3 regions of the Rhizobium sp. BK377 genome follow, and region 1 is predicted to be linked to each of the others. Evidence: predicted binding sites of a transcription regulator. Region 1 holds the regulator's gene; each other region holds the start of a gene.

What was found. The regulator PhoB, encoded in region 1, activates phosphate uptake and scavenging genes when phosphate is short. The targets are predictions, from matches to a motif close to TGTCATNNANCTGTCAT.
Positions count from the first base shown of each region.
Region 2: FHT92_RS25800 (UDP-2,3-diacylglucosamine diphosphatase) is a predicted target of PhoB. The motif match lies at 2,460-2,476, and genes of this name have one in related genera.
Region 3: FHT92_RS00560 (toxic anion resistance protein) is a predicted target of PhoB. The motif match lies at 2,048-2,064, and genes of this name have one in related genera.

Region 1 is NZ_JACIAC010000001.1:1,256,035-1,260,231, forward strand. It holds gene FHT92_RS06235 (GcrA family cell cycle regulator) at 258-788, shown strand; gene FHT92_RS06240 (pyrroline-5-carboxylate reductase) at 1,087-1,878, shown strand; gene phoB (phosphate regulon transcriptional regulator PhoB) at 2,077-2,760, opposite strand; gene phoU (phosphate signaling complex protein PhoU) at 2,891-3,604, opposite strand; gene pstB (phosphate ABC transporter ATP-binding protein PstB) at 3,649-4,197, opposite strand, start outside.
Region 2 is NZ_JACIAC010000008.1:92,439-96,635, reverse strand. It holds gene dgcA (N-acetyl-D-Glu racemase DgcA) at 1-215, shown strand, start outside; gene FHT92_RS25805 (MFS transporter) at 167-1,387, opposite strand; gene FHT92_RS25800 (UDP-2,3-diacylglucosamine diphosphatase) at 1,581-2,393, opposite strand; gene FHT92_RS25795 (NADP-dependent malic enzyme) at 2,687-4,197, shown strand, end outside.
Region 3 is NZ_JACIAC010000001.1:120,500-124,696, reverse strand. It holds gene FHT92_RS00575 (glycerophosphodiester phosphodiesterase) at 1-565, opposite strand, end outside; gene FHT92_RS00570 (RidA family protein) at 562-1,029, opposite strand; gene FHT92_RS00565 (cell envelope integrity EipB family protein) at 1,180-2,019, shown strand; gene FHT92_RS00560 (toxic anion resistance protein) at 2,203-3,279, shown strand; gene FHT92_RS00555 (substrate-binding domain-containing protein) at 3,291-4,197, shown strand, end outside.

The DNA.
Region 1 (4,197 bases):
TTTCAGGTCTATCAACAGCTAATGTTGCAGAAATGACTCTCTCGGGAAGCAAGTTGGGGAAAACCCCGAATTCGGATTCATCGGATTCGTGCGACTCTTGTCACAGAGTCAGGCTCACACTAGGTTAAAGTTCAATTACTAGACTGCATGCGGCGGAACTAGTCACCAAAATTGATCAGGCGTTTCTTGCTTCGGAAACTTTCGAGGCAACGGTGAGGGATTCTGCCATCACCAACGCGAAAGGTGGAGACAGGGCAATGAACTGGACAGACGAGCGTGTCGAGAAGCTCAAGAAGCTTTGGTCGGAGGGGCTGAGCGCCAGCCAGATCGCAGCGCAGCTTGGCGGTGTGAGTAGAAACGCCGTTATCGGCAAGGTTCACCGGCTCAGTCTTCCCGGCCGCGCCAAGGCCGGCGGCACGGCAACCGCGGCGCGCGCACCGAAGCGCACGACCTCGGCGCCCCGCGCCCCGAACTATGCATCTCGCATCGCTACCCGCACCGTAACGCGCCAGCAGGGCGCGACGATGCTGAAGGAAGAGATCGAGATCGAAACCGCCGAGGAAATGGAATATGTGCCGGCCAAAAATGTGGTCGTGCCGATTTCGCGCCGCCTCGGCCTGACGGAACTGACGGAGCGCACCTGCAAGTGGCCGGTCGGCGATCCGATGAAGGATGACTTCTATTTTTGCGGTTGCGACTCTACGGACTCGTCGCCCTACTGCAGCTACCATCAGCGCCTCGCCTACCAGCCGGTGAGCGAGCGCCGCAAGGCTGTCCGGGTCGGCTGACCCGCGATTTTCCAACAGTTGCAACGTATCATTGCCCCTCCTCGCCGATGCGCGGAGGGGTGATTTTTTGCCGGCATAGGGCTGGAAACGGCTCGTGGCCACGACTGTCTGCCGGAGGCTGATCCTTGCCGGCCGTACACCATGCCGGAAGATGCGAAAGTTATGCGGCCAACGCCGCCAATGCGTTTCAGCCCTCAACAGGCATGGAATGGTGGTGATGGCACTGTAACGCGATTTTCTGATACAGATGCAGTATTCTCGTCGAGCAGCACGGCGCAACAGTCGGTCAGGGGTGCCAATGGAGATCGATCCAAAGCGGATGACAATCGGGTTCGTCGGGACGGGCACGATTACCGAGGCCGTCGTCACCGGACTGGGCAAGACAGCTTTTTGCGACACGCCGATCGTGCTGTCCCCGCGTGGCGCAAGCGTCGCAGGCCGCCTCGCGGCGGCAAACCGGAATGTGTCGATCGCTTTGGGCAACCAGGATGTTCTCGACCGATCCGATCTCGTATTCATGGCCGTGAGGCCGCAAATTGCCGAGGAGGTCATCCGCTCGCTCCGATTTCGGCCGGACCACCATGTCATCAGCTTTGTCGCGGCCACGCCAATCGATCAACTGCTGGCGTGGATCGATCAGCCCGTTCACCACCTAAGCCTGGCAATTCCACTTCCGTTCGTCGCAGATCTCCAAGGGGCGACCGCGATCTACCCGCCCGACGAGGTTTCCCACACCCTCTTTTCGGCGCTCGGAACGGCGATCCAGGTTGAAGACAAGCAGGAGTTCGAACTTCTCGCGGTGGCCAGCTGCCTGATGGCCACCTATTTCGGCATTCTGGACGCGACGTCGAGCTGGCTGCAGAGCCAGGGGCTCTCGAGACCAGCTGGCGACGCCTACCTCCGTCAATTGTTTTCCGGCCTCGCCCATGCTGCCCGCTTAAAACCTGTCGCGAGTTTCGATGAACTCATCGGCGAGCATTCGACCAAGGGCGGATTGAATGAACAGGTGCTCGAAGACTTTCGCGAGTTCGGCGGCACGGCGGCTCTGCAGAAGGCTCTTGATCGGATTCTTGCACGCATCCGTCTGTAGAAGGCAGATCCTCTCGAAGTTCGCTTTTCCGGCGACTGGTGTCGGCTCTTCATGAGAAGCTGGGCTTCGTCGAGACAGGTCACTTCAAGTTCGACGGACAGGGCGAGCCTACTCATCGCCGTATCTTGAGTAGGCACCAGATAAGCAAACGGGCCGCCCGGCAAGCGAGCGACCCGTCTGGACCTCCGATCACTCGGATTAAGCTTCCATGGAATATCCCGCGCCGCGGACGGTGCGGATGACATCCTGCATGTTGGAGAAGTTCAGCGCCTTGCGCAGGCGACCGACATGGACGTCGACGGTGCGTTCGTCCACGTAGATATCGTGGCCCCAGACGCCGTCGAGCAGCTGCGAGCGGGAAAAGACCCTGCCCGGCGACGACATCAGGAATTCCAGCAGGCGGAACTCGGTCGGGCCGAGGCGGACTTCGCGGCTCTTGCGATGAACGCGATGCGTTTCGCGGTCGAGCTCGATATCGCCACACTTCAGAACCGTGGAGAGAACTTCCGGGCGGGCGCGGCGCAGCATCGCTCTGACGCGGGCAACGAGTTCCGGCGTGGAGAAGGGCTTGACGACATAATCGTCCGCGCCGGTCGAAAGACCGCGAACACGCTCGCTCTCTTCACCGCGCGCCGTCAGCATGATGATCGGCAGACGCTCGGTTTCCGGCCGCATGCGCAGCCGGCGGCAAAGCTCGATACCGGAAACGCCCGGCAGCATCCAATCCAGGATGAGCAGGTCCGGCGTGCGTTCCTGAAGCCGGATTTCGGCCTCGTCGCCACGGAGGATCGTGTCCACCTCGAAACCTTCGGCTTCGAGGTTGTAGCGGAGAAGCACGCTTAGCGCCTCCTCATCTTCAACAACTGCAACTCTTGGGATCATGCGTGTCAGTCTCCTAATGCACGATCCTTAAACCGGGGGTGATTTAAGCAAGGGATCATGCAGGAACTCGGAATGGGCTGCGACCCTCGCGCGCCCCAGCGCGGGGCGCGCAAGCATCGGCAGTTCAGGATTACTCCGTCACCGCACCAACGGTGTTGGAGCTGTCGTCCTTCGGACGCTCGCCCTCCGGCTGGGCGCCGGTCGCCATGTAATAGATCGTCTCGGCGATGTTGGTCGCATGGTCGCCGATACGTTCGATGTTCTTGGCGCAGAAGAGAAGGTGCGTGCAGCTCGTGATGTTGCGCGGATCTTCCATCATGTAGGTCAGGAGTTCGCGGAACAGCGAGGTGTACATGGCGTCGATCTCGTCGTCGCGCTCGCGGATGGACTTGGCCTTGTCAGCGGAGCGCGTCGTATAGACGTCGAGCACTTCCTTGAGCTGGACCAGCGCCAGTTCGGACAGATGCTCGAGACCGCGGGCGAGCTTGCGCGGAACGCCGGTGCTCTGGACCGCGATGACGCGCTTTGCCGTGTTCTTGCCGAGATCGCCGACGCGCTCGAGGTCGGCGGCGATGCGGATCGAGCCCATGATCTCGCGAAGGTCGGAGGCCATCGGCTGACGGCGGGCGATCGTCACGATCGCCTTGTCGTTGATCTCGCGCTCGGTGTGATCGAGGATCACATCGTCGGAAATGACCTTTTGAGCGAGCGCGGTGTCACCGTTGACCAGCGCGCGGACGGCCTCGCCGACCATCTGTTCGGCAAGACCACCCATCTCGGAGATGCGCCGGGACAGGAACTTCAGATCGTCGTCATAGGCGGAAAAAATATGTGTCGATGCCATGGGGCTTTGTCCTCGAAAATCGGAAAGGCTTCACACCGCCAAAATCAGCCGAACCGGCCCATGATATAGTCCTGGGTGCGCGAATCGTCCGGATTGGTGAACATCTTGTCGGTATCGTTTTCCTCGACCAGGTTGCCGAGGTGGAACATGGCCGTGCGCTGCGACACGCGTGCGGCCTGTTGCATGGAATGCGTCACGATGACGATGGTGTAGTTTTCACGCAGCTCGTGGATCAGCTCTTCGACCTTGGCGGTCGCGATAGGGTCGAGTGCCGAGCAGGGCTCGTCCATCAGGATGACTTCGGGGCTGACGGCAACGGCGCGTGCGATGCACAGACGCTGCTGCTGACCGCCGGAAAGGCCGGTGCCGGATTCGTGCACGCGATCCTTGACCTCATTCCAGAGGCCGGCGCGCTGCAGGCTCGACTCGACGATTTGGTCGAGGTCGGCCTTCGACTTGGCCAGGCCATGGATGCGCGGGCCGTAGGAGACGTTTTCATAGATCGACTTCGGGAACGGGTTCGGCTTCTGGAACACCATGCCGACACGGGCGCGGAGCTCGACGACGTCGATGTCAGGATCGTAGATGTCCTC
Region 2 (4,197 bases), on a different contig from region 1:
TGGAGATGAAGGAGGAGGCCCAGCGGCTCGGCTTCTCCATCATGATCGGTTGCATGGTCGGCACATCGCTTGCGATGGCACCAGCGGTGCTCCTGGCGCAGGATGCCGATTTCGTCGACCTCGACGGCCCCTTGCTGCTTGCGCGCGACCGCGAACCTGGCCTGAATTATGCTGGTTCCCTCGTATTCCCGCCCGAAGGAAGCCTCTGGGGCTGAAGGTAATAGGCGATGATGACAAGGGCGAGCCCGAAGGCTGCGACACAGGCCATGACATAGTAGCTGTCGAGGCCGAGCGCGGAATAAATATAGCCGGAGGCGATCGTCATCAGGCCTGAAGCCATGCCGATATAGAAGAAATAGGCGCCCTGAGCCGAGGCCTCCTGGGTTTCCTGCACCGTCGCGACGATGCGCCGCTGCACGCCGGTATGCACGAAGGCATAAGTAAAGCCGTGCAGGCATTGCAGCGCAAGGAAACCGATGAAGCTTGTCTGCGTCGGGAAGAACACCCAGCGGCAGATGCTGACGGCGCAGCCGAAACGGATCAGCGTCCAGGCATTGAAGCGGCGGTTGAGGCGCCGCGACAGGAAGAAGACCGTCACCTCGGAGGCGACACCGGCGCTCCAGAGAATTCCGACCTCGGTGCCCGAAAAACCGAGCTGGTGCCAATAGATCGAGGAGAAGGCGTTGAGCAGCGCATGGCTTGCCTGCTGGATGGACACACCGAGCAGCAAAAGCAGCAGGTGCGGCTCGCGTAGCCCGCTGCCCGTCGTTGCCGGAAGGTTGATCGGCTGGCCGCGCCGCCGTGTCGGTCCGATACGCGGACAGAAGACCGCCATCGTAATGGTCAGCAGGAAGCCGAAGATCATCACGGGCAGCACCATGCCGCCGCCCCAGCGGCCGACCAATTCTCCGCCGATGAGCGTGGAAATGATGAAGGCGATCGAGCCCCAGACGCGCATCGAGCCGTAATCGAGGCCCCAGCGGCGTACCCCCGAAATCACGATCGATTCGACGACAGGCACATAAGGGGCAAAGGTCGCACCCTGCAGCGCAAAGACGATCAGCACCTGCCAGAAATTCGTCGTCCAGTAGAGCGCGATAGCCGTCAGCAGCGACAGGGCGCCCGACCACAGGAGGACATGCGCCCGCTCCTGCATGCGGTCGGCAAAGACTGCCACGATCGGTGCCACGAGAACGCGCACCACCATCGGCACGGCGAGGATCGTGCCGATCTGATGATCATTGAACTGGTGAGTCGCGAGCCAGACGGGGAAGAAGGGCAGGACGATACCGTTAACCAGTAGCGGCGCGCTGTAGCAAAGCGCGCTAAGCTGCCGGAAGCGCGGTGGCGCTCCCTCACCCGTTAAGGGATTTTGTGCGGGAATCATGATGGACCTGAAGGAAACTATTCGTTGCCTAACACATCCAATCCGACACGACTATTGCGAGAAATAGCCTCACTGAAACGTTTCGGAAATAGTTCGAAACGATTTAAAAAATAAATTGGGCCTGTCGCCAAGCGGCAACGGCTAAATTCCTGGTGCACCGGCGGAAGTCGCCGATGCGGTAGGCGCGCATTATTCAGGCAGCCTGTGGGGTGAGGTTGCCCTCTTCAAGCAATTCGACTGATGTCAGTGCCGGCACGTTGCTGGTCAGCGCGCGCCAGGTGATGAGTTCGAACGTGCCGTCTTCATGTTCGGCGATCGCTGTGCAGCTTTCGACCCAGTCGCCGGTGTTGATGTAGCGGATGCCATCCATATCCTCGATCACGGCGTGATGAATATGGCCGCAGATGACGCCGTCGGCGCCGCTCTTGCGGGCTTCTTCTGCTACCACGCGCTGGAACTCGCCGATGAAATTGACAGCGTGTTTGACCTGCAGCTTGGCCCAGGCCGAAAACGACCAGTAAGGCATGCCGAGGTGGCGGCGCACGGCAGCGAGAACGATATTGATGCGGATCGCTGTGTCATAGGCCCAGTCGCCGAGATAGGCGAGCAGCCGGGCGTTGCGCACGACGACGTCGAATTCGTCGCCATGTAGGATCAGATATTTCTTACCGTCTGCGCCGTCGTGGATGATGCGGTCGACGACTTCGATGCCGCCGAAATGCGTGCCTGGGAATGCGCGCAGGAACTCGTCGTGATTGCCGGGGATATAGACCACCCGCGTACCCTTGCGCGCCTTGCGCAAGAGTTTTTGGACCACGTCGTTGCAGACCTGCGGCCAATACCAGCTGCGCTTCAGGCGCCAGCCGTCGACGATATCGCCGACGAGGTAGATCGTGTCGGCTTCGTGATATCTCAGGAAATCCAGCAGGAAATCCGCCTTGGCGGCCTTCGAGCCGAGATGCACATCGGAAATGAAGAGAGTGCGGAAGCGCCGAGGTTCCATCATGTCTATCACAAGCCTTTCCGCTCGTGTCCCATCGTTCTTCGTGTGGTCTTCCAAAATCAGACTCGTGTATCAGGAAGATGACAAACCGCAGGAAAGGCCTGCAAAGCCGCTCAATCCACCGGTTAGAGCCTTCCCGGTCTGAATGCTGCAATCTGAGCAGGGAAGGCCTTCCGTCAGATCGCTGTCGCCAGCAGGTCAAAAAGTTCCGCCGCAGCCATTTCCGTACTGTTCCGACCGGTCGATTGATGTATGGAGAAGTCTCCAAAAGACTTCGAACAACGCTGGAGGCGGCGATGGATCACCAGGAAAAATCCAAAACGGAAAAGAATTCGGCAGGCGGAAGCCTCGACGAACAGGCGCTTTTCTTCCACCGCTATCCGCGCCCCGGCAAGCTGGAAATCCAGGCGACAAAGCCGCTGGGCAACCAGCGCGATCTGGCGCTTGCCTATTCACCCGGTGTTGCCGCCCCCTGTCTCGCGATCCGTGACAATCCGGAACAGGCCGCAGACTATACGTCGCGCGCCAATCTCGTTGCCGTGATCTCCAACGGCACCGCCGTACTCGGCCTCGGCAATATCGGTCCGCTTGCCTCCAAGCCGGTCATGGAAGGCAAGGCTGTCCTCTTCAAGAAATTCGCCGGTATCGACGTCTTCGATATCGAAGTGGATGCCGATGATGTCGAGCAGATGGTTTCCACCGTCGCCTCGCTCGAGCCGACTTTCGGCGGCATCAACCTCGAGGACATAAAGGCGCCGGAATGCTTCCGCGTCGAGAAGCAGCTGCGCGAAAAGATGAAGATCCCGGTCTTCCACGATGACCAGCATGGCACCGCGATTATCGTCGCCGCCGCCATCCTCAACGGTCTCGAACTCGCCGGCAAGAAGATCGACGAGGTCAAGATCGTCGCCTCCGGCGCCGGTGCGGCAGCCCTTGCCTGTCTCAATCTGCTGGTGACGCTCGGCGCCAAGCGCGAAAACATCTGGGTCCACGACCTCGAAGGCCTCGTCTATGAAGGCCGCGTCGAGCTGATGGACGAGTGGAAGGCCGTCTACGCGCAAAAGAGCGACACGCGCACCCTCGCCGACAATATCGGCGGCGCCGACGTCTTCCTCGGTCTTTCAGCCGCCGGTGTGCTGAAACCGGAATTGCTGGCGCAGATGGCTGAGAAGCCGCTGATCATGGCTCTCGCCAACCCCACGCCCGAGATCATGCCGGATTTGGCTCGCGCCGCCCGCCCGGATGCGATGATCTGCACCGGTCGTTCCGACTTCCCGAACCAGGTCAACAACGTCCTCTGCTTCCCCTATATTTTCAGGGGTGCGCTGGACTGTGGCGCCGAGACGATCAACGAGGAAATGAAGATGGCGGCCGTGCGTGCCATCGCGGCCCTTGCCCGTGAGGAGCCGTCCGACGTTGCCGCCCGCGCCTATTCCGGCGAAACCCCGGTCTTCGGCCCCGACTATCTCATTCCCTCGCCCTTCGATCCGCGCCTCATCCTGCGCATCGCACCGGCTGTCGCCAGGGCCGCTGCCGAAAGCGGTGTCGCGCGCCGGCCGATTACCGATTTCGATGCCTATCTCGACCAGTTGAACCGCTTCGTTTTCCGCTCGGGCTTCGTCATGAAGCCGATCTTCACGGCCGCAAAGGTGGCCGAGCGCAAGCGCGTGATCTTCTCCGAAGGCGAAGACGAGCGCGTGCTGCGTGCCGCCCAGGTGCTGCTCGAAGAAGGCATTGCCGAGCCGATCATCATCGGCCGTCCGCAGGTCATCGAAACGCGCCTGAAGCGCTACGGCCTGCGCATCCG
Region 3 (4,197 bases), 1.1 Mb from region 1:
GATGATAGGAGATGAAATCGAGGCCGAGCTCCATCGCCTTCTCATGGGTGGCATATTCTTCGGCCGTATTGCCGTTGGCCGTCAGTCCGACCGGGAAGGGGGCGCCAAAGTCCTTCAGGTCCTTCAGCAGCCAATGGTCGAAGCTCATCAGCGCGATCTTGCCTTCATAGCCCTCGAGGACTTCGAGAACGCTTTCGGCAAAGCCTTCGTCGTCGGCCTCACGGCCCTTGAGTTCCAGCACCAGCGGCACCTTGCCCTGCACGAGGTCGAGAAGCTGCTTCAGCGTCGGCACTTTATCCTTGGTGCCGCCGACGGCGATCAGCCCCAGCTCCTTGGAGGTCCGTTCACGCACGTCGCCCTTCAGGTTGCAGAGACGTTCCAGATCTTCATCATGGAAGATGACCGGCACGCCATCGGAGGCGTAATGGAGGTCGCATTCGATGGCAAAGCCTGCTTCGACGGCACGCGAAAATGCCGAGAGCGTGTTTTCCCAAATGGCATTGTTGAGGTCATGGTAGCCGCGGTGGGCAACCGGCAGCTCTTTGATCCAAGCGGCATTCGTCATTCTGCAATTTCCATGATAGCATCGATTTCGACTGCAGCATTGAGCGGCAGTGCTGCCATGCCGACGGCAGCGCGGGCATGTTTGCCGGCTTCGCCGAGCACGCCGGCGATCAGGTTCGAGGCGCCATTGATGACGAGGTGCTGCTCGACAAAATCAGGCGCGGAGGCAACGAAGCCGTTGAGCTTGATGACGCGGCGGATGCGGCTGAGATCGCCAAGCGCTGCCTTTGCTTGCGAGAGAATGTTGATGGCGCAAAGCTCTGCCGCGCGCTGGCCGGCGGCAACATCGACAGTCTTGCCGAGATGGCCGGAGACGGCGACCTTGCCGCCTTCGAGCGGCAGCTGGCCGGAGATAGTGAGTAGATTGCCGCTGATGACGTAGGGGACATAATTGGCGGCAGGTGCGGCAGCTTCGGGCAGGGTTATTCCCATTTCCGACAGACGCGTTGCGATTTGATCGGACATTTTCGTCTCCGCTTTTGTTGTCAATGCTTCAAAAATTATGCATCAAGACTAGAATCTTTAATGTGACAGTTTCGAGCCTCGACTTGGCCGCCTCGATTTGGCCGAAACGGTTCTTATAACATCGCGGACGAGTCCAACAGGAGTTAATGAATGTTCCGATCGTCACTTGCCGCTCTTGTCCTCGCAAGCGTCTCCGCCAGTGCTTCGGCGGCTGCGCCGGCGGCGAGCGCTGCGATCGCAACCGGGCTCGTCGCGCACCGCGCCGTTTACGATCTGGAACTGAAGGACGCTTCCGAACGCTCCGGCATCTCTTCCATGTATGGCCGCATGGTCTATGAATTCGACGGCAATTACTGCGAGGGATTCACCACGAATTTTCGCTTCGTCACCCAGATCGATACCGGCGACAACGTGCGCGTCAGCGACCAGCAGACGAAGACCTTCGAAAGCCTGAAGGACGGCAAGTTCACGTTCGACACCAAGTCCTTCACCGACGACCAACTCGACAAGGAAGTCAACGGTGCGGCTGAGGACAAGCCAGAAGGTGTAAAAGTCGACCTCACGCAGCCGGCAAGCCGCGAGCTGCAGCTCGCCGAAAGCCGATTCCCGACCGAGCACATGCTCGACGTCATCCAAAATGCGAAGAACGGCAAGCGCTTCTTCGAGGCCCGCGTTTTTGACGGCTCCGACGATGGCGACAAATCCCTGGTCACCACGACCATTGTCGGCAAGCAGGAAACCCCGGTTACGGATGAGGCCGATGCCGGCAATGCTGGCCAGTTCTCCAAGACGGCATTCTGGCCGGTGACGATCTCCTATTTCAACGAGAATGCCAAATCGGATACGCTGCCCGTCTACCGCATGTCGTTCAAGCTCTATGAGAATGGCATTACGCGGGATCTGACGATGGACTACGGCGATTTTGTCCTGACCGGCAAGCTCTCGAAACTTGAGCTCCTCGACAAAAAGCCCGCGCCGACCTGCCAGTAAGGCGGCTTCTGCGACAAGCTTAAGCACCTGTCATAAAACAGTATTTCTAGTTCAGCTAAACTGTCGTCCCGCAGATGAGTCTTCGCGGGCCGGTCTTTGTGGAAATCTGCCTTTTCCGGTCCTGCTTAGTGAAAGGCCCATTTGCCCGGATAATGGCACCACAAGCCGAGAAAGACGACCCGAATGGCCGATACCGATCTCGCGACTGTCCAGAATGCTTCCCTGCCGGCAATTGCTGCCGATCCCTCGGAAGTCGCCCGTATCACCGACACCATCAATCTCACGGACCGCGCCGGGATCTCCGTTTACGGTGACCGTGCACAACAGGCCGTCAGCGACTATGCCGACAAGATCCTGCGCGAGGTCCGCAACAAGGATCTCGGTGAGGTCGGCAAGCTCCTGACCGACATCATCCTGAAATCGAAGAGCCTCGATCCCGCCTCTCTGAAGGAGAAGGGTTTCCTTAGCCGCATGTTCCTCTCTGCCAAGGCGCGACTGGAGCGTTTCAAGGAGGAGTTCGAGGATGTCGCCGGCCAGATCGATCGGATCGGCCTGGAGCTCGACCGCCACAAGGATATGCTGCGCCGCGACATCGCCCTCCTCGACGACCTGCATGAGGAAACGAAACAGTCGATCATGCGGCTCGATGCCTACGTGCAGGCCGGCAAGAATTTTGTCGAACATTTCCGCTCGGTCGAATTGCCGAGGCTGAAGAGCGCCGCTGACGCCGCAACGTCAGGCCCTGGCGGTGGCATGCTCGAAGCGCAGACCTATCAGGATAGCCTCCAGGCGCTCGACCGGCTGGAGAAGCGCATCTTCTATCTGCAGCAGGCCCGCCAGCTCGGCATCCAGCAGCTTCCGCAGATCCGCATCGTCCAGTCCGGCGATGAGACGCTGATCGAGAACCTGCAGGCGACCTCGGCACTGACGGTTCCAGCCTGGAAGCAGAAGATGGTCATCCTTCTGGGGCTCACGCAGCAGAAATCGGCCCTCGACCTGCAGAAGACCGTGACGGACGCCACCAATGACATGATCCGCCAGGCTTCTGAAATGATGAAGGATCAGGCAATCGCCATCGAGCAACAGTCGCAGCGCGGCATCGTCGATATGGAGACGCTTGCCAAGGCCAATCAGGATTTGATCGACACCGTCACCGGCGTGCTGCGCGTGCAGGAGGAGGGCCGCAAGAAACGTGCCCAGGCCGAGCAACAGATGGAGCAGCTGACGATCGACCTCAAGAAGGCGATGACGCAGGCGTGACCGGCAGAACCATGATCCGCTCGTTCTTCGGCGCATTGGCGCTATCTGGTCTCGCGACGTTGGCAGGCTGCGACGCTTTCAGCAGCGGCCCGAATTTCTCGATCGTTTCCGGCTCGGAAAATACCGTCCTCCAGCCGATTGTCGAGGAATTCTGCAAGGAGAAGCACGCGACCTGCTCTTTCAAATATGAAGGCACGCTCGACATCGGGCTTGCACTGCAAAGCGATCAGGGCGTGGAACAGGACGCCGTCTGGCCTGCTTCCAGCGTCTGGGTCGACATGTTCGATACCAAACGCAGGGTCAAGGACCTCACCTCGGTGGCGCAGACGCCCGTCATCCTCGGGGTGCGCAAGTCGAAGGCCGAACAGCTCGGCTGGATCGACAAGGATGTCTTCATGAAGGATATCCTGGCAGCGGTGAACAGCGGTTCGCTGAAGTTCCTGATGACATCGGCCACCCAATCGAACTCCGGCGCCAGCGCCTATCTCGCCATGCTCTCCAGTGCGCTCGGAAACAAGCCGGTGATCGAGCCCGGCGATCTCGACATCAAGGCGGTTCAGGACACCGTTCGAAGCCTGCTTGCCGGTGTTGCGCGCTCCTCCGGCTCTTCGGGCTGGCTCGCCGATCTCTATACGGATTCCGCTGACAAAGGCACGATCTACGATGCCATGTGGAATTATGAGGCGGTGATCAAGGAAACCAACGACAAGCTCGCCGGCATGGGCAAGGAGCCGCTCTACGCCATCTATCCAGCCGATGGCGTGGCGATGGCGGATTCGCCGATCGGTTTCATCGATCATGGCCGCGGCCCCGAGATCCAGACCTTCTTCAAGGACCTGCTCGCCTATCTGCGCTCGCCCGATGTTCAGAAGAAGATCGCCGAAACCGGTCGCCGCCTGCCGCTCGGCAGTGTTTCCG